Regions from separate parts of the Synechococcus sp. PCC 6716 genome, predicted to be linked through region 3. Evidence: riboswitches for the same ligand, from Rfam matches in the RefSeq annotation. Region 3 holds a riboswitch; each other region holds the start of a gene.
The links. A riboswitch is a leader RNA that binds a small molecule or an ion and turns the genes downstream of it on or off. The one in region 3 is predicted to bind cobalamin.

Region 1: another riboswitch for cobalamin. It lies ahead of metE (5-methyltetrahydropteroyltriglutamate--homocysteine S-methyltransferase); the one in region 3 lies ahead of L5220_RS09135 (energy-coupling factor ABC transporter permease).
Region 2: another riboswitch for cobalamin. It lies ahead of L5220_RS05200 (energy-coupling factor ABC transporter permease); the one in region 3 lies ahead of L5220_RS09135 (energy-coupling factor ABC transporter permease).

Annotation. Positions count from the first base shown of each region.
Region 1 covers NZ_JAKLTU010000012.1:16,678-21,109, reverse strand. The annotation lists partial or broken gene L5220_RS07870 (ISL3 family transposase) at 1-372, opposite strand, end outside; gene L5220_RS07865 (SufE family protein) at 690-1,139, opposite strand; cobalamin riboswitch at 1,626-1,770, shown strand; gene metE (5-methyltetrahydropteroyltriglutamate--homocysteine S-methyltransferase) at 2,042-4,288, shown strand; gene L5220_RS07855 (hypothetical protein) at 4,272-4,432, shown strand, end outside.
Region 2 covers NZ_JAKLTU010000006.1:16,935-21,366, forward strand. The annotation lists partial or broken gene L5220_RS05185 (ISL3 family transposase) at 307-987, opposite strand; gene L5220_RS05190 (helix-turn-helix domain-containing protein) at 988-1,365, opposite strand; gene L5220_RS05195 (DsrE family protein) at 1,625-1,807, shown strand; cobalamin riboswitch at 1,906-2,050, shown strand; gene L5220_RS05200 (energy-coupling factor ABC transporter permease) at 2,077-2,604, shown strand; gene L5220_RS05205 (ABC transporter ATP-binding protein) at 2,677-3,399, shown strand; gene L5220_RS05210 (GNAT family N-acetyltransferase) at 3,431-3,937, shown strand; gene psbD (photosystem II D2 protein (photosystem q(a) protein)) at 4,070-4,432, shown strand, end outside.
Region 3 covers NZ_JAKLTU010000018.1:30,655-44,899, reverse strand. The annotation lists gene L5220_RS09190 (sugar transferase) at 1-272, shown strand, start outside; tRNA gene L5220_RS09185 (tRNA-Arg) at 745-818, opposite strand; gene L5220_RS09180 (IS200/IS605 family accessory protein TnpB-related protein) at 893-1,444, opposite strand; gene L5220_RS09175 (RNA-guided endonuclease InsQ/TnpB family protein) at 1,491-2,198, opposite strand; gene tnpA (IS200/IS605 family transposase) at 2,262-2,447, shown strand; gene L5220_RS09165 (AAA family ATPase) at 2,644-5,661, shown strand; gene L5220_RS09160 (DUF697 domain-containing protein) at 5,755-7,176, shown strand; gene L5220_RS09155 (response regulator transcription factor) at 7,157-7,519, opposite strand; gene L5220_RS09150 (energy-coupling factor ABC transporter ATP-binding protein) at 7,647-8,507, opposite strand; gene cbiQ (cobalt ECF transporter T component CbiQ) at 8,512-9,303, opposite strand; gene L5220_RS09140 (energy-coupling factor ABC transporter substrate-binding protein) at 9,318-9,626, opposite strand; gene L5220_RS09135 (energy-coupling factor ABC transporter permease) at 9,619-10,392, opposite strand; cobalamin riboswitch at 10,409-10,555, opposite strand; gene L5220_RS09130 (LCP family protein) at 10,593-11,951, opposite strand; gene guaA (glutamine-hydrolyzing GMP synthase) at 12,346-13,959, shown strand; gene L5220_RS09120 (hypothetical protein) at 14,031-14,245, shown strand, end outside.

The sequences.
Region 1 (4,432 bases), on a different contig from region 3:
CACTACTTCTCGAATTTCTTCCAGTTTTGCTTTTTGCTTCTGAGTTAGATTTTCCTCCGGCTTGAGTAAGGCATATTTACTTTGTTTGAGCGCGGCTGCAATCTGGGCTTTCTGGACTTCATTTACCGTCTGCTCATTCGCTTTACAAATACTTTGTCGAGCCTTATCCAATTCCTGATTCACAATTTTCATAACATGAAATCGGTCGGCAACCACCATAGCATTAGGTAGGAGTTGATGAACCAAACTTTTATAGTTTCCGGACAGATCAATACTCACCTCAATAATTTGATTGAGTACTGCTGCTCCCCATACCTCAAGCACTTGCCTCACATCTTCCTGCTTGCGAGAAGGGGCAAAGGCAAGGGGAATTCACCGCTCTAAATCGACCAAAACAACTATGTAATCTCCTTGTCCTTTACGTAAGGAAATCTCATCTATACCTAATCGTTTTACTGAACTCACATCGACGTGGAGTTTTTTTTTTACTGACATACTGTACCATTGACCATACTTCTTCATCAGTGAGACCATGTGAAATTGCAACATTATGAATGTCGCTGTGCAAAACCTGTTGATCAATTGACTGAGAAAATCAATCCGAATTAAAACAGGTCGGCTTTGATGTATCTCTGAACTTAACTTCTGATAGTGCGGGCAGCTTGCTTCTTCGTTGAGATGTCGCAGTTTTAAGTTCGCAAGTAAGTCACAGACAGATGATAGACCAGTGCTTTCTGTTGCATCGTTTGAAAAATATTGTAAAAACCATTGGCACGAGACGGAGTCAGGCTGACATCCAGTCCGGTTTGCTGAATGAAATCGGGTGTTAACTGGATAATTTCTGCGGGAGCCAACCCGTTCAATCCTTCAACTAACAGCCCCACTAGTCCCTTGGTTAGTTGAGAGTCGGAATCTCCCTGAAAGATCACCTTTCCCTGCTCCAAACTCGCAGTCACATAGACTTGAGAAACACAACCAGGAACCCGATGGGCTACCACCTTTTGCTCATCGGGAAATGGCGGCAAGCGCTTAGCAAAGCAAAGCAAGTACTCATAGCGCCGCTTCGGTTCCGAAATCTGTTGGAACCGCTGGATAATTCGCTCAAGGGAGGCAGGCAAGGGGTGAGAGACGGGTGACATACTGTTCTAGCAGCACACTACCTATAAAAATGAAAATCACTCTCATTATATAGTGAAGTGGGTGAAAACTGAAGCCGTTCTTCGCAAGCGATACTACCCCTGCAGTTGATCTACTTCCTATGCAGTACCAAGGCACACTGCTATAAGCGGTTCGCTAACTTAGCTGAGGGGGTTCGGGGGTAGATAAGCCCCGCACTGTACTGTCGAGAGGTGGTCAGTGACGGGATACAGCCCCCCCGCGCCAGTCGCAGACTGGCAATGATAAAACAGAATTGGTTATATAAAACGGCGTTTCCGGAATCTAATACAACTACGCGGTAGGGCATTCCGTGTCTGCTTGCAGAGAGTTCTTGCAATGGCTCCTCGACGAAGCGAGAAGCCTGCACTCTAACCGAAGTTGTGTTTACTCAACAAGGTTGAGTGGCGGGAGTATGTCACCTAGACTTGAAATTCAGAATGTGTCATAGTACCTTACCTATTGTGTTATTATTAGGCTACTTGCTCGGTTCTGATGGGGATCAGCCATCAGACGCAAGGGGGAAAGTCCGGTGCAAATCCGGCGCTGTCCCGCAGCTGTGAGGAGAGGCGCAACTCTCTGAGTCAGAATGCCCGCCGAGTTGTAAACCCGTTACACAAACATCTGCGAGGTACGGATGACGCAAACTTCAAGCTTTTGCGACTGGATTTCTATTGACATTTTAAGGTTGTAGCGTTCTTAGCTAACTCTGTAGGCTGGGCGTGAGGTTTTTGTGTGGTGAGGCTACTTGATCAAGGGTAGCCACTCTCTGTACTAGCAATTTAAGGTTAGATCTCTCGCTCTGTCTTTTTGTTCGTGGGCTACCTCCCAATTGGGAGGTGGTACTCCTTGTTTGCTTATTTACAGAACTTAGGACGCTACAACAATGACCATTCAAACTGCAACGCTGGGATATCCTCGCATTGGTAAAAATCGTGAGCTTAAAAAGGCATTGGAAACCTTTTGGAACGATAAGTCTGACATCGGAACGTTGCTGCAAACGATGCGCGAGGTTGAATTTGAAAACTGGAAGGTGCAACTGGAAGCAGGAATTGATCGCATCGGTGTTGGTGACTCCACCCTTTACGACCACGTGCTGGATTGGAGTATTCGCCTAGGGTTGATTCCCGATCGCTTTCGTCATCTGTCGGGACTCGACCAATACTTTGCAATGGCACGGGGCAAAGGTGGCATTCCAGCACTAGAAATGACCAAGTGGTTTGATACCAACTATCACTACTTGGTGCCCGAAATTGACCCGATTGTACAACCAACAGATTTTAGCGATTTTCTAGAAACAGTGCATCGTGCCCAAATTTTCTTGGGTGAACGGGCAGTTCCCATTGTACTAGGCCCCCTCACCTTGGTACGGCTTAGTCGTCTGGCGTTAAACCTAGAGCAAGCGGTTTCCTATCTGCTCGATCGCTATCTCGTCTTACTCAGTGAACTGAAAAATCTGGGTGTGGTTGAAGTACAAATCCATGAACCCGCTTTGGTTCTAGGAGATGCTAACAACTTTAAGGAACTGTATCAGTCAACCTATGATTCGCTCCATCGAATGGGTTTACCTATTCACCTCGTCACCTACTTTGATGATTTGGGAGCCACGTATCCGTGGGTGATGAAGTTACCTGTTGCTGGCATCAGTTTAGACTTCACCCGTGGACGCAATCTTGACTTATTGCAGCAGCACGGATTTCCAGCCGATAAACAGTTGGGTGTGGGGATTGTGAATGCGCGAAATATCTGGAAAATTCGTCCTGAATCAGTGTTATCAACACTAGAAACCATTTATGGCATTACGCCAAATATTCGGTTGCATCCTTCATCATCCCTGCAATTTGTTCCCTATGATGCGACGCGAGAAACAAAACTGGCGGAACCCCTGCGAAATGTGTTGAGTTTTGCGGAACAAAAGCTGGATGAGGTGGTGCTCTTGGCTCAAACGCTTGACGGTAATGATCTGAGCGATCGATTAGCAGTCGTGCAAACCCACTGGCAAGCCTTTGAGCAGTTCAGCCCTGTAAATTCAGAAGTACAAGATCGGCTCCGCAACCTGACTGTCAGTCATTTGGAGCGCGCGATGCCCTATGAGCAACGCAAAAAACTCCAGCCAACGCTGCCGCCCTTTCCGACCACAACCATTGGCTCATTTCCACAAACCTCAGAGGTACGGCAACTCCGAGTCAAGCTAAAACGGGGTGAAATCACTCAAGCCGAATACGAGGCGGCGATCGATGCAGAGATTGCCAAGTGCATTCAAATTCAAGAGGAAGCTGGGCTAGATGTGTTGGTACATGGCGAGTTTGAACGCACTGACATGGTGGAATTCTTTGGACAACAGCTCTCTGGATTTGCCTTTACCGAACACGGTTGGGTGCAAAGCTATGGCAGTCGCTGTGTGCGTCCACCAATTATTTACGGAGATGTTATCCGAACCCAACCTATGACTATTCGAGAGTTCAAGGTGGCGCAATCCCTCACCGATAAAATTGTGAAGGGGATGCTGACTGGACCCGTGACGATGATTAACTGGTCGTTTACCCGCACGGATATTCCTCGCAGTGAACAGGCAATGCAGATTGCGTTGGCACTGCGGGAAGAAGTGGCAGATTTAGAAGCGGCTGGGGCGAAGATAGTGCAAATTGATGAACCCGCTCTAAGGGAAGGATTGCCCCTGAAGCCAGAACGCTGGAATGAGTATCTGTCTTGGGCGGTCGATGCGTTCCGTTTGGCGGCAGGAGTTGCCAAGCCCGAAACTCAAATTCACACCCACATGTGCTACTCCGAGTTTGGCGACATTATTCAGCACATTGAGCATCTGGATGCGGATGTGTTGTCGATCGAGAATAGCCGCAGCAACAATGAGACCCTATTTGAAATTACGGATGCAGGCTACCAACATCAAGTCGGTAACGGCGTTTACGATGTCCATAGTCCAGCCATTCCTAGCACTGACCAGATGGTTCAGCAGATAAAAACCGGGATTGCCAATCTACCGATCGAACAGATTTGGGTCAACCCTGATTGCGGGTTAAAAACACGGCGCTGGGAGGAAGTGATTCCATCGCTGAAAAACATGGTAGAAGCCGCAAAAATCATTCGGGAGGAAATCAATGCGTCCAACGAATGATCTCTGGCGAGGCAACTTTGGCTACTGGCAGAACCGCTTTATTCAGCACAATCTTTTGACCATCGGATACACGGCATGGCTCGGTTACGCAAACCAGGGACGGGGCATGGTTGTCTGCGATGTCGTGGATGCTATCCCTCCTAC
Region 2 (4,432 bases), on a different contig from region 3:
ACGGCAGACATGCCCTGACGCTTGGCCGTGTTAACCACCTAAGCGAACAACGGTGCCCCCCAGTCCGAGCAGGCACCGTTGGTGACCGTGAGAACTAGACTGCACCCGACTAGTGCCATAAGAGTTTGTTCATCTGCGCGGCATTGAACCCCTTGATGAACACGCTTTCATCCCGATGGTCACGTTAGCCTTCGGAAAGTGAGCTACAGGTAGAGCGCAGGACTTCCCGCTTGATAGCTGAAGGTTAAGGTTGGTTGCGGAAACTGGAATTTTGTAGCGAAGGCGGCTCTATCGTCCGAGTTATGCTTAATCAATAGCTAAATGCCAGCAAATTAAGCAACGTAACTGAAAATTGTCAAAGTTCCTGAACCCATAACCTGACCGCTTGATCAGCTTCAATTTATTGTTAATACCTTCAACAACACCACTATTTGTGTGATTATCAAAATAGGTGGTGACTTCACCAAACCACCGACAAATTGTTCTTACGCTCTCTTGAAAAGAATCCTGAGCTTGAGCTAACCAATCGAGCAATTGAAACGTTCCATCTTCCCAATCTTTTGCTGGCTCAAAGATGGCTCTAAGCGATTCCTTCTCCTGATGCATTCGAGCCAGACTTGGCACTACTTCTCGAATTTCTTCCAGTTTTGCTTTTTACTTCTGAGTTAGATTTTCCTCCGGCTTGAGTAACGCATATTTACTTTGTTTGAGCGCGGCTGCAATCTGGGCTTTCTTGACTTCATTTACCGTCTGTTCATTCGCTTTACAAATACTTTGTCGAGCCTTATCCAATTCCTGATTCACAATCTTCATAACATGAAATCGGTCGGCAACCACCGTAGCATTAGGTAGGAGTTTATGAACCAAACTTTTATAGTTTCCAGACAGATCAATACTCACCTCAATAATTTGATTGAGTACTGCTGCTCCCCATACCTCAAGCACTTGCCTCACATCTTCCTGCTTGCGAGAAGGGGCAAGGGGAATTCACCGCTCTAAATCGACCAAGACGACTATGTAATCTCCTTGTCCTTTACGTAAGGAAATCTCATCTATACCTAATCGTTTTACTGAACTCACATCGACGTGGAGTTTTTTGACTGATCGACGTGGAGTTTTTTGACTGACATACTGTACTATTGACCATACTTCTTCATCAGTGAGACCATTTGAAATTGCAACATTATGAATGTTGCTGTGCAAAACCTGTTGCACGATTGACTGAGCAAATCGATCCGTTTGCTTGCGACGATTGCCGATGAAATCGAGCGTTTCACTGAATGGCTTACCACAAGTTCGACTCTTAAACTGGCGACGATTGATCTTAAGAAATACGGTTCGTCCACTGATGCTTAAATCTCGCACTAGATACCAATGATTCTGGTGTAAATGAAACTTTTTTGTTGGCAACGTGGGCAAATCGCCTCGGTTGTCTTTGCTTCCACTATAAGAATCAATTCTCCTGCAACATCGGTATAATCTTCAACCTCAATTCTAGGTAGGTTTAGTAGATCAGTTAGAAGTAGCTGCATATCTCAGATTTGGTATAGCATGTTACATTAGCATACCAAGTCCGATAGACCCCAAAAATCAACCCTTGAATTTGCTTTGGGGCAGTAGTCCGATGACACTCGCCCAACTATATGATGAATTTGTGGCAGCAGGGGGCAAGGTGATGGTCTGTCCAGCTTGTGCAGAAGCTGCAGGGATAACAGAAAGCAACTTGCGATCAGGCGCTCAATTGGCAAAAGAGAATCAGGATATCCCCAGTTTGATTTTGGCGGCAGATAAGATCATCGACTTCTGATTGGTTCTTATCTATGGTGAAATAGCAAGGGATGAGACTGTAATCTTTTGCTGAATGGTGGGAATGCCTTAAGTCAAGGCGTGTGTTTGAGAATCGGTTGTATTATTGAGGAACTCGGTTTTGGTGGGGAACAGCCACCAGACGTAAGGGGGAAAGAGCAGTGTAAATCTGCCGCTGTCCCGCAACTGTGATAAGAGATTTATCTCTTTAAGTCAGGATGCCCGCCGAATGTGACAGCTTGTTTTGATTGAGAAGTCTGCGAGGTACAGATGAACAGGAAAAACCATCAATGGTTCAGCCTTGTGATGATGGCGGGGCTGAGCTGTTATTTAATTCTTGGATCGCCCACGCCTGTGTATGCCATGCATATTATGGAAGGGTTTCTGCCGGTTGGCTGGGCTGTTTTCTGGTGGATCGTGTATCTGCCATTTCTGTTCTGGGGGCTGCGATCGCTCACTCACATCACCCGTCAGCATCCTGAAGCCAAACTATTACTGGCTTTAGCAGGCGCATTCACTTTTGTTCTCTCTGCCTTAAAAATTCCCTCAGTGACAGGCAGTTGTTCTCACCCAACCGGCACAGGTTTGGGAGCCGTGTTATTTGGGCCAGGGGTGATGTCGGTGTTGGGTGGCTTGGTCTTGCTATTTCAGGCTTTACTGCTAGCGCATGGCGGCCTTACAACCTTGGGTGCCAATGCCGTGTCAATGGCGGTAGTGGGGCCTTGGATCGCCTATGGCATTTATCAACTGGTGATGCGTATAAGCGCTGTGCTCAAAACTGCCCCCGTGAAAGGGTGAGTTGATGCATCGGTAACTAGGCCAAGGAGTCCCGCTACAATTTGTAATAGTTGCATTCAATTCAACCGGCTCATGAGCACACCTCCTCTGATTTGTCTTGAGCATTTACAGAAAATCTATGGTCAAGGTGAAACAGAAGTGCGTGCGCTCAATGGCATTGACCTCCAAATCCAGCACGGAGAATACGCTGCCATTATGGGGGCCTCAGGGTCTGGCAAATCCACGATGATGAACATTATCGGCTGCTTGGATCGACCCACCTTTGGTAAGTATTTCCTGGATGGTCAAGATGTCTCGCGGCTCACGGATGATGAATTGGCGCATATCCGTAATGCCAAAATTGGCTTTGTGTTTCAGCAGTTCCATTTGTTGGGGCAACTGACAGCGCTGGAAAATGTGATGCTGCCGATGATCTATGCCCAAGTTCCCCCCAAAGAACGACGGGAGCGAGCGATTGTGGCGCTGGAAAAGGTAGGACTGGGGCACCGCTTACATAACCGCCCAAATCAACTATCTGGGGGACAACAGCAACGTGTGGCGATCGCCCGTGCCATTGTCAATCAGCCATTGTTGCTGTTAGCTGATGAGCCAACGGGTGCCCTTGATAGTCAAACAACTATTGAAATCCTTAATATTTTTAGTCAGTTGAATGCTGCTGGGATGACGGTTGTCATGGTTACCCATGAGCCAGACGTAGCTAGTATTACGCGACGCATCATTCACTTTCGCGATGGCCAGATTCGCTCTGATGTGCCAAATATACCTAACTCTGCCGTCGCTTCTGCCTTATCATGAACTACCCCACCGGATAGACGGAGTCTCTGCCTTGTCCTTAGCATTCCAGATTCGTGCGGCTGCCCCTGCCGATGTACCGACTCTATTTCGCCTGATTCAAGACCTAGCTGCCTACGAACATCTAAGCCATAGCGTCAGTGGCACCGCTGCGCAGCTAAGGGAGCACCTGTTTGGCGATCGCCCCTACGCGGAAGCCCTCCTCGCTGAAAGCCACGGCCAAGAGATTGCCTATGCCCTGTTCTTTACCACCTACTCCACATTTTTGACCCGACCGGGACTCTACCTCGAGGATCTCTTTGTGCTGCCCACCTATCGCCGCCAAGGAGTTGGCACCGCTTTGATCAGAGCACTGGCTCGTATTGCCCGCGATCGCCACTATGGCCGCCTAGAGTGGAGTGTCCTTGAGTGGAACCATCCCGCCATTGCCTTTTATGAAGGCATTGGTGCTGAGGTGTTACCTGACTGGCGCATTTACCGCTTGAGTGGTGCCCCCCTTTGGCAATTGGCGCAGAGCCAGTCATCCCAAGCCAGCAGTTGAAATCTCAAAACGACCTTTGCTAGATTAAAAGCGTTGTTAAGATTCGTAAACTTGGCGCTCACTTTATCTTTAGGGCAACCTAAAGGTGCAGCCAAGCGCGAATCCGGTATTATCTTTGTGGAGTTTAATTCCATGACAATAGCAATCGGACGTGCGCCAGCGGAGCGAGGATGGTTCGACATTCTCGACGACTGGCTCAAGCGCGACAGATTTGTGTTTGTGGGCTGGTCAGGCATCCTGCTGTTTCCCTGTGCCTACCTTGCCCTGGGTGGTTGGCTGACCGGCACCACCTTTGTAACCTCGTGGTACACCCACGGCTTAGCCTCCAGCTACTTGGAAGGCTGTAACTTCCTGACCGTGGCAGTCTCGACCCCGGCCAACAGTATGGGACACTCCCTGCTGCTGCTGTGGGGCCCCGAAGCCCAAGGGGACTTTACCCGCTGGTGTCAACTGGGAGGCCTGTGGACGTTTATTGCCCTCCATGGTGCCTTTGGC
Region 3 (14,245 bases):
TTAACGTTCTCTGGGGCGACATGAGTTTAGTGGGGCCGCGTCCTCTACCCTTGCGGGATGTGGCTCGTTTTAACTCGTGGCACCACATTCGTCACCACGTTATACCCGGTATTACTGGGCTGTGGCAAATTTCTGGGCGCTCTCACATTGGTCACTTTGATGAGGCTGCCCGCCTCGACCTGTACTACATCGACAACTGGTCACTGAACCTTGATCTTGAAATCTTGGTGGAAACCGTTCGCATTGTGCTGTTTGGTGAAGGTGCCTATTAGGCCACCCCTCAAATTAAATACTTTCGGTGTGGCTGAATGTGGCTATGAATTGCCCTCATCCCCAACCCTTCTCCTCGGGGAGAAGGGAGCTAAGAGTCTTGTTCCCTCTCCCAAAGGAGAGGGCTAGGGTGAGGGCGGCAAAAGACTCAAATCCGAAAATCATACGTCTATTCAGCAACGCCATACTTTCTTTTGCTGCTAATGGCAATCGATGCCAAGCGTTCAGATTCTTCAAGGGTGTTTAATAGTGGCCGGCAGTACCGCTGATACCCTGCATCTGTGGACGTGGCAAGCCCATCAGTCCTCTTTACTGGCCTTGGGACGCATCCCGAAGCCAACGCTGCAGAACAGTGATATCCCAATAACTGATGCATTGCAGTTGCCCATGCCAAAGGCTTAATTCAGGGGTGGTGCCAAGGGAGAGCGCGGCGAACAGTCTTGGCCTGCAATAGGCTTGATCGAGACGTGAGCACGGGACTGGTGCGATTTGAACGCACGACCTAGCGCTTAGGAGGCGCTCGCTCTATCCTGCTGAGCTACAGCCCCAGTGTCTCTATGGTATCGATTTTTGGTTGATACCAGTGACACTCCCCGCCGTAGAACGGCGAGGCTTCTCTAAGTTAGGCTAGAGCAAAACCAATCTGCCCTAACTTGACCTTAGAAGGGGCTGCCACAGCCCCTCTACACACTCCACTCAACTCGATATTGAGCTTTGTGCTTACCTTTCTCATGATATTGCAGGCTCCATTACAGTCTGCATTGATGAGCCATCCTTGAGCAGTTCGGTACAGACCTCTAAGAATTCGTTTTCCTGATGCCTTCCACCCTTCAGGTTTTTCGCCGAACGTAGGCAAGAAGTCATTATCAAAAAACGAGGCTTGAGACGTATATGATTCTTCGGTTTCGACTAATCGAATCCCGAAAATTAAACAAAGCTGCTCAATTCGTCCAAACAGCTTGTAGTGCGGAATTTGCACGAACTCCTGATTCGTTTTTGCACCCAAATTGATTTCATCTTTCTGCCCGTTGTTTCGACCGTAGATGATCGTATCGATGTCGTTTTCCAAGCAGAAGTTGACGACCCACCGTGCTGCTTTGTTGATGTAGTCTCGCACGTAGCAATTTCGCTTATGGGTATTAAGTTGGATTCGCTTCGAGGTCGCGCCCTTCATGGATGACTTGCCATGAGTCAGAATCGATTTGAATTTGGCAACCTGCTTATTGAACCAGATTTCGAGATTTCAACCCTCTACCATCCAGCACAAAGGCAAGTCCAGTATTTGTCACGCCGGTCAAGAGGTTATTCAGTCCTGGGTCAAGCGCTAAAACGTTCTCAGGACACAATTTGCAGCATTGAGCAGTCTTGCCCATCGTGAAGTGAACATACTCAACAACCCACTGCCCATTCGCCGGAATGAATCGCAGTTCTCGGATCTGCACATCCTTTAATCGTTCTGGTATCGGGATGTAGAACGCATCTCTTCCAAATGCAGTTTTTCCACCGTTGCCCAAAGGAACTCGAATCAAGCCTTTCTCTACTTTCAGGGATTGCCCCGTGAATACGACCCGATACAACCCGCCTTTGGTGCGGTATCGCGGCAATTTTGGTTCATGGTCGAACTGCCCCAGTTTGAACAGTTTTGAGAGGGATTTGAAGCTTTTGAACGCCTCATTCACAGATTTCAACACTTGCTGTGCAGCCTGAGAATGTAACAGCTTCCCGTTTTCACTCTCCTTCAGTTTTGCGTAGAGGTTGACATACTTCAGAACCTTGAACGGTTTCCGTCCTTGCTCAAAGAAGTATTGCCGAGACTCATACACGCCTTGGTTGTAGAGATTGTTGGCAAGACGCGCTAACTCAGTAAGCAACTGAGCAAGCTGCTTGTCAGGTTGAAAAACATCTTTTTGGACGGCTAAAAACATCATTGGGTTAAGATGGTATGCAGTTATTATAGAGGCCTATTTACGGAAATAGCAACCGTATGAGAAGTGCTAGCTTCTCAGGCGGCGAACATCATGAAAGGGTACAGTTCAAGACGGCTCAGAATGGAATTTCCACATCTCAAAAACCTGCATGAAAAATCCCAACTCTGGGCACACAGTTATTATTGGGGTACTACCGGGAACGTTTCAGCCCAGACAGTGAAACGGTATATCGAAGAATGTCAAGGCTGACTCTCCCTACTGCCGTAGGCGCGGGAACCGTTCTGTATTCCCGTCGTGAACGAGCAAGGTTTTATCCGGTTCCCGAACCCTCCGGTTTCTATAAAGAAGGTCTGTCTTTCCCTTGAGATATGATTTGGACATAGAACCACGCCACGTCTTTCACAGGGAACAGGTTAACTTTCCCGGCCGAAATGCTGATGTTGAAATGATTCCGCAGCAATTAATTCTCCGTAATTTTTTAAGTTATCGTCAGGCAATGCTCCCCTTTCGGGGGTTACACCTTGCCTGTATTTGTGGTGCCAATGGGGCGGGCAAATCCTCTTTATTAGAGGCCATTGCTTGGGCACTGTGGGGGCAAAGTCGCGCCAGCCGTGAGGATGATGTCATCTACTACGGTGAAGCTGAAGCCTACGTTGATTTTGAGTTTACGGTGCAAGGCCAAGGCTATCGCGTTGTGCGGGTTCGCCGCCGTCAACAGGGTACTGTCCTAGAGCTTCAGGTACAAACAGCGGTGGGCTACAGTTCCCTGACCCAGCGATCGCTGCGAGCCACCCAAGAGAAAATCATTCAAATTCTGCGCCTTGACTATCCAACCTTTGTCAACTCTGCCTATCTGCGTCAAGGCCGTGCTGATGAATTTATGGCGAAGCGTCCCAGTGAGCGCAAGCAACTATTGGCTGCGCTGTTGGGCTTAGAGCAATACGAGCCATTAGCAGAGGCTGCCCGCGATCGCGCCCGGGAGTACAAAGCACAAATCACCCTGCTTGAACAACGCCTGAGCGCTGAGGCCACTCAATTGGCGGCGCAGGCTCACCTTCAGGTGCAACACCAACACTTAACAGCGCGCATTGCCCAGCAGCGGCAGCACTTGCATCAGCAGCAGCGGGTTCTGCAAGAGCAGCAGGCCGCCTACCATGCCCAACAACTCCGGCAGCAGGAGTACCATAATCTTGTGCAGCAGCAGCATACCCTTGCCACCACCATTGAGCACCTCGAACAACAGTGCAATGCCTTAATCCAGCAACGGCAGGCGATCGCCAACTTACTGGAGCGAGCAGCGGAACTTGAGGTAGCGGCGTGCCAATGGCAGGATCTCACAGCGCAAGAGAGTGCTCTACAACAGCGCTTTAGTGACTACCAACGGCTGCGCCACGAGCGCGATCGCCAGCAGGCAATTTTAGAGGCGCAGCGTCAGGACTTACTGCATAGGCTGCACAAAGTGGATACCCAAATTCACCTGATCCAAGAACAGAGCCAGCACCTAGCCACCCTCATCGCCAAGGAGCCGGACATCCTCAGTGCCCTAGAGCAGCTCCAGCAGGCTCGTGCCCAGCTACAGGAACTAGAGGAACTGCAACAACAGGTCTTCCCCCTTCTGCGCGCCAAGCATCAGCTTGAGACCCAGCGGCAACAGCACTATGAGCATCTCAGGAGCCGCCGTGAGGAACTCCAGCAGCGATGGCACCACCTACAGGCGCAATTAAATCGCCAACCCGAGCTTGAGCAGGCGGTGTCGGTGATTACGGCGCAAATTGAGACCCTTGAAAAGAAACGCATCTATCAGGAGCACCTGCGGCAAAAGGGGCTTGAACGCCGTCAGTTTATGGAGCAATTGCAAGCACGCCAACGGGACTACGAGCGCCAAATTGGTCACCTTGATGAGTCCCTCGACCGTCTTGGCCAACCGGGAGCCGTCTGTCCGCTCTGTCAGCAACCCCTTGACGAGGAGCACTATCAGCAGGTGCTACGCCGCAATACCGCCGAAAAAGAAGACCTGCTCAATCAAGTGTGGGTTATTCGTGAGCAGCTAGCGGTCTCCGAGCGGGAAATTCAAGTCTTGCGCCGCGAGTATCTGGCGGTGGGGTATGAAGTCTCAGAACTCACGCAGTTATTTGAGCAGCGGGGGTACCTCCAACAGCAGATACAGTCCACCACTGATCTTGGCTCGCAACTCACTGCCCTAGCCACGGAACTGGAGGAACTCGATGCGCTCCTGCAAACAAAGACATGGGGGCAGGAGAGCCTAAGGGAACTAGAGGAGATTGAGGCGCACTTGGCCAGCCTGAACTACGACGAGAAAAATGTGGCGATCGCCCGCGCGCAGGTGGAACAATGGCGCTGGGCTGACGCTAAACAGCAGGAACTGCGTCACGCCAAACGGCAGTATCGTCAACTTCAGCAGCAACTCCCTCCCCTAGAAGCCCAGCAGCAACAGCTACAGCACGAGTTGGTAACCCTTCTGCACGACTCAGAGGCGGCGATCGCCCTGCGCGCCCTCGATGAGCAACTTGCCGCCCTCGCCTATGACCCCAAGGCGCATGCTGAGCTACAAGCTGCCTTAAGGGCGTTGCAACCCCAGCTAGAGGCCTATCAGGAACTACAGCGGGGGCGATCGCGCCTGCCCGAACTCGACCAAAAACAACAGGAACTAGAGCAAACCCTTGCCCTGCAAAGAGCCCAACGAGACAGTATTCAGCACCAACTGCAACAGCTAGCGCAATCCTGCACCGCCATGGCTGCCCAAGCCGCCACCCTTGAGCACCTCCAACAGCAGCTTACCCAGCAGCAGCACCACTTGGAAGCGGATTTGGCCGCTCACGGTAAACTAACAGCTGAGCTAGAACAACTGACGCGGCTGGCCAAGGAACACCAGCAGGGTCAGCAGCACCTTGAGCAGCTGCGCCACCACTTCCGTGTGTACAGTGAACTGGCTCAGGCCATGGGGAAAAATGGCATTCCAGCCATGCTCATTGAAACGGTGCTGCCCCACCTTGAGGCGGAAACCAATGCCATCTTGGGGCGGCTCAGCAACCACCAACTGCATATCCAGTTTATTACCCAGCGCAGTCGTCAGCGGGGCAGTGGTGACCGTAAACCCATTGAAACCCTTGATATTCTGATCGCCGACTGCCAAGGCACCCGCCCCTACGAAAGCTATTCCGGCGGTGAAGCGTTTCGGATCAACTTTGCCCTACGACTGGCCTTAGCACGCCTATTAGCACAACGCTCCGGTAGTGATGTCCAGTTTTTAATTATTGATGAAGGCTTCGGCACCCAAGATGCCCAAGGCTGCGAACGCCTCATTGCTGCCCTCAACGCGATCGCCCCTGAGTTTCAGTGTATTTTGGCCATTACCCACGTGCCCGCCCTCAAGGAAGCCTTTCAAACCCGCATTGAAGTGACCAAAGGCGATCAAGGATCTCAGATCAGCGTTATTGCCTAGGCATCCCGGATGGCAAAGCGGCAGCAGCAAAGACCCCTAGCAGATACAATGCCGATACAATAAAAGGCATAAAATACCGGTGCTCCTGCTGCCATGACGCGATCGCACCCTGTTGCTGCCACACCTGACCTCCTCCACGACCTGCAAGCGGTGCTTGATGACCTAAATAACTATCAACATGACCTCACCTACGAGGCAGCAAAAACGGCCTTAGAACAACTGCTGGCGGATTGTAGCGCCACTGCCGGTGAAACCTCACCCCTTGCCGGAGCGATCGCCCAGTTAGAAGATATGCTGGACAAACTCCACTACGGTGTGGTGCACATTGCTGTCTTTGGCCTAGTGGGGCGCGGTAAATCATCGCTTCTCAATGCCCTGCTGGGAGAGCCGGTCTTTGCTACAGGCCCCATCCACGGCGTGACCCAACAACAGGCAGCAGCACTGTGGCAGGTGTCTGACCCTGAAGGACACAGGCGATCGCCCATTCGCCTCATTGACACCCCCGGGCTGGATGAGGTCAACGGTGCCGAACGGGAAGCGCTAGCTCGGCAGGTGGCACAACAGGCGGATTTGATCCTCTTTGTGGTGGCCGGAGACCTGACGCGGCTGGAGTACGAGAGCCTCAGTCAACTGCGCGCCGCCAGTAAGCCCATGCTGTTGGTGTTTAACAAGGTGGATCAGTATCCAGAGGTTGATCGCCAAGCTATCTATGCCAAACTTCGCGATGAGCGAGTTAAAGCACTCCTCTCACCTGAGGAAATTGTAATGGTGGCGGCGGCGCCCCTAGTGCCCCACGTGCAGCAGGATGCCCAAGGCCGGGTGCAGGTGACCATGACGGTGGGCGCACCCCAGATTGAGCCTCTGAAAGTGAAAATCTTGGAGGTGTTGGCGCGCGAAGGTAAGGCGCTGATTGCCCTAAACTCGATGCTATTTGCCAACCAAATCAGTCAGGAGTTAGCACACTATAAACTCACACTGCGGGAGCAGGAGGCTAACCAACTCATTTGGAAAGGGGCAGTGGCCAAGTCCTTGGCGATCGCCCTCAATCCGGTGACGGTGCTAGATATGGTCAGCAGTGCCGTCATTGACGTAACAACCATTCAACTGCTCTCACGCCTCTACGACATTGAGATGACAGAGGCGGGTGCCAAAGACCTGCTGCAAACCATTGCGTTGGCCATGGGCGGCATTAGTTTGGGGGATTTTGCGGCCAACCTTGGCCTCAGTGCTCTTAAGGGGACATTGGGGCTAGCGGCGCCCGTCAGCGGTGGGCTTGCCCTAGGGCCTTACCTTGCGGTGGCCATCACTCAAGCCAGTATTGCCGGGGTCTCATCCTATACGATGGGGCAAGTGGCGAAAACCTATTTTGCCAATGGCGCTGGTTGGGGAGGGGCAGGGCCGAAAACCGTCGTCCAGAAAATTTTAGGCCAACTCGATCAACGGCATCTCCTGAGCCGTCTCAAAAGCGAAATTCAGAGCCAACTGCGCCCGCCAGCTAGGGAAGAAGCTTTTTGACCGTTGCAATGAGTTGAGCGGGGTCAAAGGGCTTGGTAATGTAGGCATCGACCCCTTGCTTTTTTCCCCAGTGAATATCAAAGTCTTCGCTTTTCGTCGTGCACATAATCACTGGCACATTCTGCGAGGCTGGCTCCCCCTTCACCCAACGGCACAGTTCATAACCATTCATGCGGGGCATGACCACGTCGAGAATGATGAGATCCGGGCATTGCGCTTTGATTTTTTCTTGAGCTTCTAGGCCGTCCTCAGCTTCAATAACCTCGTAGCGTTGTTCCTTCATAATTTCGACAATCATTGCCCGGAGGGTAGGACTGTCATCAACAACCATGACTGTGGCCATAAAAGTTCTGCCTGATACCGCTAAGAAACGATACTGTGATTATGGATGAGGTGGAGCGTACATTATAATATTGCCCATGGTATAGCCTATCATTTCTTACCCTGTTTGCAAAAATTGGCGGCAGACACTACCGGTGACCCAAGAGGTCACGAAACAGATCCCCTAGGGCGTGGCTAAACTCAGCAACGGTGCGAGGGGGCTGGCGCTGGCGGCGCCACGAGGGAGGGAGGCTCAACCAGAGGTTTAAGAGGGTGGGGATGCCAAGGCATTGGCTGCTAGCCTGCGTCTGCCATTGATCAAAGACCACATCGGAGCAATCGCTGACAACAACGTGGCCGTCGGCAAGAATAATAATCCAATCGGCCCAGCAGTAGGCAAAGTCAAGGTCGTGGGTTGCAATCACGATGGTGGTGCCAGCGGCATGGATGCGATCCAGCACCGCCCTAAGGTGCTCCGTTTGGGTGTGATCTAAATAGGTCGTTGGTTCGTCAAGGAGGAGCAGGGGGGGGGCTAAGGCCATCACCCCCGCCAGTGCGACGCGGCGCTTTTGTCCCAAGCTCAGGTGGTGCAGCGGACAATCAGCTAACTCCAGTAGCTCAAATTCCCGCAGGGTTTGCTCAAGGCGGGCTTCAATTTCAGGGGTGGGTAGGTCTAAATTGCACAAACCGTAGGAAATATCCTCCGCCACGGTGGCGGCCACCAATTGTTGCTCTGGGTCTTGAAACCCTAGCCCCACTCGCTGCCGCCATTGCCGCAATGCTGCGGGTTGATGCACGAGTCGCTGTCCTTGCCAGTACACCTCACCGCGATCGCAGCGGTAGAGTCCTGCCGCCACGTAAAAGAGGGTGGATTTGCCAGAGCCATTCAGACCCAGTAGGGCGGTTTTCCGACCAGCACCAAGCGCCACCGAGCAGTCTTGCAACACCGGTGTTAGGGTGTTGGGGTAGCGAAACCAAACGTGGCGAAACTCCAGCAGCGGTACAGACATGGTCTCAACCAAGGATACGATTGACTAGCAGCAGCAGGCCACCGCCAAGTCCTGCTTCCACAGCATACCGCTGGGAGTATGCGTAGGGCGGCGATCGCCACACCCGAAACTGTCCCGTAAACCCGCGACTCAGGAGTGCAAGGTTTGTGCCTTGGTAGCGCTGTAAGGACTGCCGAAACAGTTGTGCTGCCAACAGGCTGAGGCTATAGAGCCAGCGCGATCGCCGTTGATACCCCCCCCGTGCCCGCTGTGCGAGCTGGAGGCTGACGGCTGTGTCCAGCAGAATAAAAATATAGCGATACATGAGCATCAAAATATCCAGCAGAAAGGAGGGGACTGAGCGCCGCTCAAGTACCCCTAGCAGTTCTGGAAAGGGGGTCGTGAAAAGGATAAAGACCAAACAGCTACTGGCCACCAAGGTGCGCAGCCCCACCCCAAGGGCTTGAGTGACCTGTGCCTGCGGAATAAAGACCGACCATCCACCAACACTGAGGCGTCCCAGCAGTGGCTCTGTTGTTGTCGTCACTAAGCTTGTGGGTGCCACCTGCACTAACAGGCTGGGCAGGCTCAACACCCAAAATAGGGCGATCGCCCCGAGCACCGCAGCATAAACCCGCCACGGGATGCGAGCATAGCCAACAACCCAGACACTGAGCCAGAGCCACAACAGCCCTTGACTGAGAGGATGGGCAAAAAACGTAAACAGGAGCAGGGCGATCGCAAAAAGGAGCTTCTGCTCGGGCGGTATGTGCCGTAGCCCATTCCGGTAGGCGTAGGAGTCAAGGTGATGGTGCATGCAGCACGCTACCGTTACTTCTCCCGGCGAATTTGAAGACGTTTTTGGCGGTGGCGCTCGGTGTATTGCCCCACCACAAAGCCAATCACCCCCGCCCCCAGACTGGCTTGCAGGACAAAGAGTAGTGACTCAACCTCCGCACTCTGGGGTTCAAACACCGGCGTAGCCCAAGGAGTATAATCGGGTGCAATGTCGGTAATGAGGTCTTCCGCTTGGGCGTCGGCACCTTCAAACTCGGCGTTAACAAACAGCAGCGGTGCTGCCCCAAGGAGCACAACGGCACCAAGCAGCAGCCAAACCTGCTTCGCTTTCGAGTTAACCATGGTGACCACGCTCCTGTAACAGATTAAGGGTGCGTAATTCTGCTGCGCAGTAAGTGGTGAGCCAGTTCCAGACTAAAACCGTCAATAGACCCTCACTAATGGCAAGGGGAATTTGGGTGATGGCAAACACGGCGGCAAATTTGCCAAACGCGGCTGCCACCCCGCCAACACTATCGGGAAAGGCTAGGGCTAACTGCCATGCGGTGAGGGCATAGGTAATGACATTAGCGGCAAACGCAGCAGTAAACAGGGCGATCGCCGGCTTTCCGGTCAGACGCAAGATGCCGTTATAGCAGCCCCATGCCACCCATGGCCCGACCACTGCCATGGAAAAGCCGTTGGCACCCAAGGTGGTCAAGCCACCGTGGGCAATGAGCAACGCCTGAAACAGCAAGACCAACGTGGCCAACACCGTCATGATCGGTGGCCGAAAAAGAACCGTTCCTAGGGCAATTCCCGTCGGGTGGGACGAGCTACCGGTGACCGAGGGAAGTTTTAACGACGATAAAACAAATGCATAGGCACCCGCCAATGCGAGTAGTAGGGTGGACTCGGGCTGTGTCTTCACCTGTTGCCGCAGTGACCAGAGTCCCCATCCCAAAAATGGCAAGAACCCTAACCACCAGCCCAGCGCCCAGCCAACGGGTAAAAACCCTTCACTGATGTGCATTGCCACTGCCGCCCTCGGGCTGGCAATCACCATATACATCACCAGCAGGGCGATCGCCCCCAGCAGAGGGAGCCGCTTCCATTGCCTGACTTTCATTCATCTGTACCTCGCAGATATGCAACAATCCTCGGCGGGCATCCTGACTCAGAGCGGCCAAAAACCGTCATCACAGTTGCGGGACAGCGCCGGACTTGCACCGGACTTTCCCCCTTGCGTTCTGTGGCTGCTCCCCACAGAAACCGATTAGCGCTATTATAGGTCAGGACTGCTCGGTTACCCTTGGAAGCGTTTGCGCCTCAATGCAGGATGTCAACCCAATCGCGGCCAATGCGCACCGTTACATCCGACGAAATCACCCCAGTCGAGTTGGCCGACACCCGCCCAACCCCCAATACAGAGCGCACCATTTGAGCTGCACCCAAATCTCCTTGCTGCGCCAAGACTTCGGTTGCGGCGGCTTCTTGGTGCCAGTCATCGCTAATGATGACATTGCTGTAGCCATGATGGTATAGAAAGTCCGCCATATCTTGAGCCGCATCGGGACTCCCCGAGGCATTTTGCAAGGCAATGCGTACCGAACCACTTTCACTCCAAGTGGGGTCGGCTGCCACTGAGGGCGATCGCGCTGCAAAGTGAGTCTCAACGATGCGATCGATCCCGTCGTAGTCAAGGAGCCAGTAGCTGGCATCGTACCCATCACCACTAAACCGCCCGGGCAAGAGAATCATGCGCAGATTCTCAGGATCCGTGCGCAGGCTAAATTGGGCGATCGCCATCAGTTCGCCAAAGGTCAAATCGGTATCTACGTGTTTCTGGAGAACCTCGTGGAGTTGGGGGAGCCGCGTCAACATGACTGGATTCGCTAGTTTCGTTTGCAGCGCCTTGATCAACATTTGCTGGCGTTGTGCCCGGCCAATGTCACCGAGGTCATCGTAGCGAAACCGTACAAAGCCCTCAGCCTGCTCACCGTTGAGGGTTTGTAATCCAGGGTAAAGATCAATGTAGAGTTTTTGGGTGTGATCACTGTAATACATCCGCTTGGGAACATTGACCTCTACGCCCCCCACCAAATCCACAAGGGCACGAAACGCTCCCGGGCCAATGCGAATGTAGCGATCAACCGGAGTGTAGTTCAGGGTTTGACTCACCACCTTGGCAACTAGGGGGACATCACCATAGACATTGGCCGCATTGATTTTATCAACCCCATAGCCCGGAATGTCAACGCGACTGTCCCGAGGAATACTCAACACTGTGATGGTGTTGTCATCAGGGTTAAACCGCGCCAGCAAAATAGTATCGGTGCGGCCACGGAAACTTTCTGGCGAGCCTTCCGGTGCCCCCAAAACCTTGTCAACCCCTAGCACCAATAAATTGATAGGCCGACTCATCTTCCCTTGCAAGCTGCGAGCCATCACCTCAAAAAAAGAGGCCTGCGTATCGCCTCCCTGCTCTGCTTGAAAAGGCGACAGTAAGACAACACTCATTCCCGCAAAGGCCGAAATTAAAGACACCGTACCAAAGGCCGCCATCCAACCCAACACTCGCCATGGCGATCGCCGCGATCGCGCCTTAGTGTGCAGCGCCACTGCCTTTGCCCCTCGAGCCGCCGGAGCCGGATTCACTCGCTTGACCTGTTTAACGCCTCGTGCCACAACGTTAACTCCCACAACCTGCGACAGTCCCTAGGACTGGTGGACTCAATTGATGTTTCTAGTGTACGGGATGGATCACAAATCCAGTATTTATACTTAGGTACTTAAGTAGTCCGCAAAAAGGAATGGGTTCCGCAAGTTAGCCCCGCAGCCGCCCTGATTTCTGAGGACAACTCCCAAGTAACGGAGAGCGATCGCCATCGTTTAGTTCGCTATTATGCTGCCGCCTAATCAGTTTTGAAGACCACTAAAACTAGGCGTAAAACGGTAACGCGATCGCCCCGCTGGTACCCCCTGCCACTATCTGCCACGATTATGTATCGGACAATCCGCTAAGATTTGTATTAGTAGAGAGACGCATCTAGGCGTTGATGGGATTTTAAGGATTGTTACATTGACTCAGCCCGCTACTTCCCCCCTTGCCACCCCCCCAGCCGAGGAACAGGATCTGCAACGACAACTCATTGTCATCCTTGACTTTGGCTCTCAATACTCGGAACTCATTGCGCGGCGGATTCGGGAAACCCACGTTTACTCTGAGGTCATCTCCTATCGCACCAGTGCGGATCAGCTGGCACAGCTTGCCCCGAAGGGGATTATCCTTTCTGGGGGGCCAAACTCGGTTTACGATGACCACGCGCCGCAGTGTGACCCCGCTATTTGGGAGCTAGGGATTCCCATTTTGGGGGTGTGCTACGGCATGCAGTTGATGGTGCAGCAGTTGGGAGGCACTGTCGAGCGAGCAACGGCGGGCGAGTACGGTAAAGCAGCATTAAGCATCGATGACCCCACCGATCTGCTGACTAATGTTGAGCAAGACACCATCATGTGGATGAGCCACGGCGATAGTGTCTCTAAATTGCCGCCGGGCTTCCGCCGGTTGGCCCACACCCAGAATACTCCCATGGCGGCGATCGCCCACCCAGAGCGCAAGCTTTACGGGGTGCAGTTTCATCCTGAGGTGGTGCATTCCATCGGGGGCATTGCCCTAATTCGCAACTTTGTCTATCACATCTGTGACTGCGAACCCACCTGGACCACCGCAGCATTTGTGGAAGAAGCGATCCGTGAAGTGCGCGCTAAAGTAGGCGACAAACGGGTGTTGCTGGCACTCTCCGGCGGTGTTGATTCCTCTACCTTGGCCTTTTTGTTGCACCGTGCCATTGGTGATCAACTCACCTGTATGTTTATTGACCAAGGCTTCATGCGCAAAGGGGAACCGGAGCGGCTCCTAAAACTCTTTCAGGAGCAGTTTCATATCAAGGTAGAGTACGTGAATGCCCGCGATCGCTTCTTGGCACAGCTACGGGGTGTCACCGACCCCGAGGAAAAGCGCAAACGCATTGGCCATGAGTTTATCCGCGTCTTTGAAGAAGAATCCCGACGCCTAGGTCCCTTTGATTACTTGGCTCAAGGAACGCTTTACCCCGATGTTATTGAGTCTGCCAACACCAATATTGATCCCCAAACTGGCGAGCGGGTAGCCGTTAAAATTAAGAGTCATCATAATGTCGGTGGCCTGCCCGAAAATCTGCGATTTAAGCTGGTGGAGCCGTTGCGCAAACTCTTCAAAGACGAAGTGCGCCAAGTGGGTCGCTCCCTAGGCTTACCGGACGAAATTGTGCGGCGACATCCCTTCCCAGGGCCTGGCCTCGCCATTCGCATTCTGGGAGAAGTCACGCCGGAACGCTTGGACATTTTGCGGGATGCTGACCTGATCGTGCGCCAAGAAGTGAACCGCGCCCAGATGTACCATGACTTTTGGCAAGCTTTTGCCGTGCTCTTGCCCATTCGCACCGTTGGAGTGATGGGAGATCAGCGCACCTATGCCTACCCGATTGTGCTGCGGTTTGTCTCCAGCGAAGATGGCATGACCGCCGATTGGGCGCGCACCCCCTACGATCTACTAGAGCGCATTTCTAACCGCATTGTTAACGAAGTGCCGGGGGTTAATCGCGTTGTTTACGACATTACCTCAAAGCCACCGGGCACTATTGAATGGGAATAGTACCCCTGAACATTGCCAGAGTAGAGGGCGATCGGTTTAACTGGGAAAGATGGTGGTGTGAGTAACGTTCCATGAGTCGTAAATGGACACTGGCGATCGGCCTTGGTACAGCTTTCTTAGTGCCTGTTGCCGCCGTGGCACAGCCGAATGCGCCACAATGGCAGATTGAAGTGCCTCCTAGCACCAATCCGACCTTTGAGGTTGCACCTACCCCAGCCACCACCCCTCAATGGCAGACCACCCCTCCGCTTCCGACAGAGCGGACATGGCAGCAGCCAACCCCTGA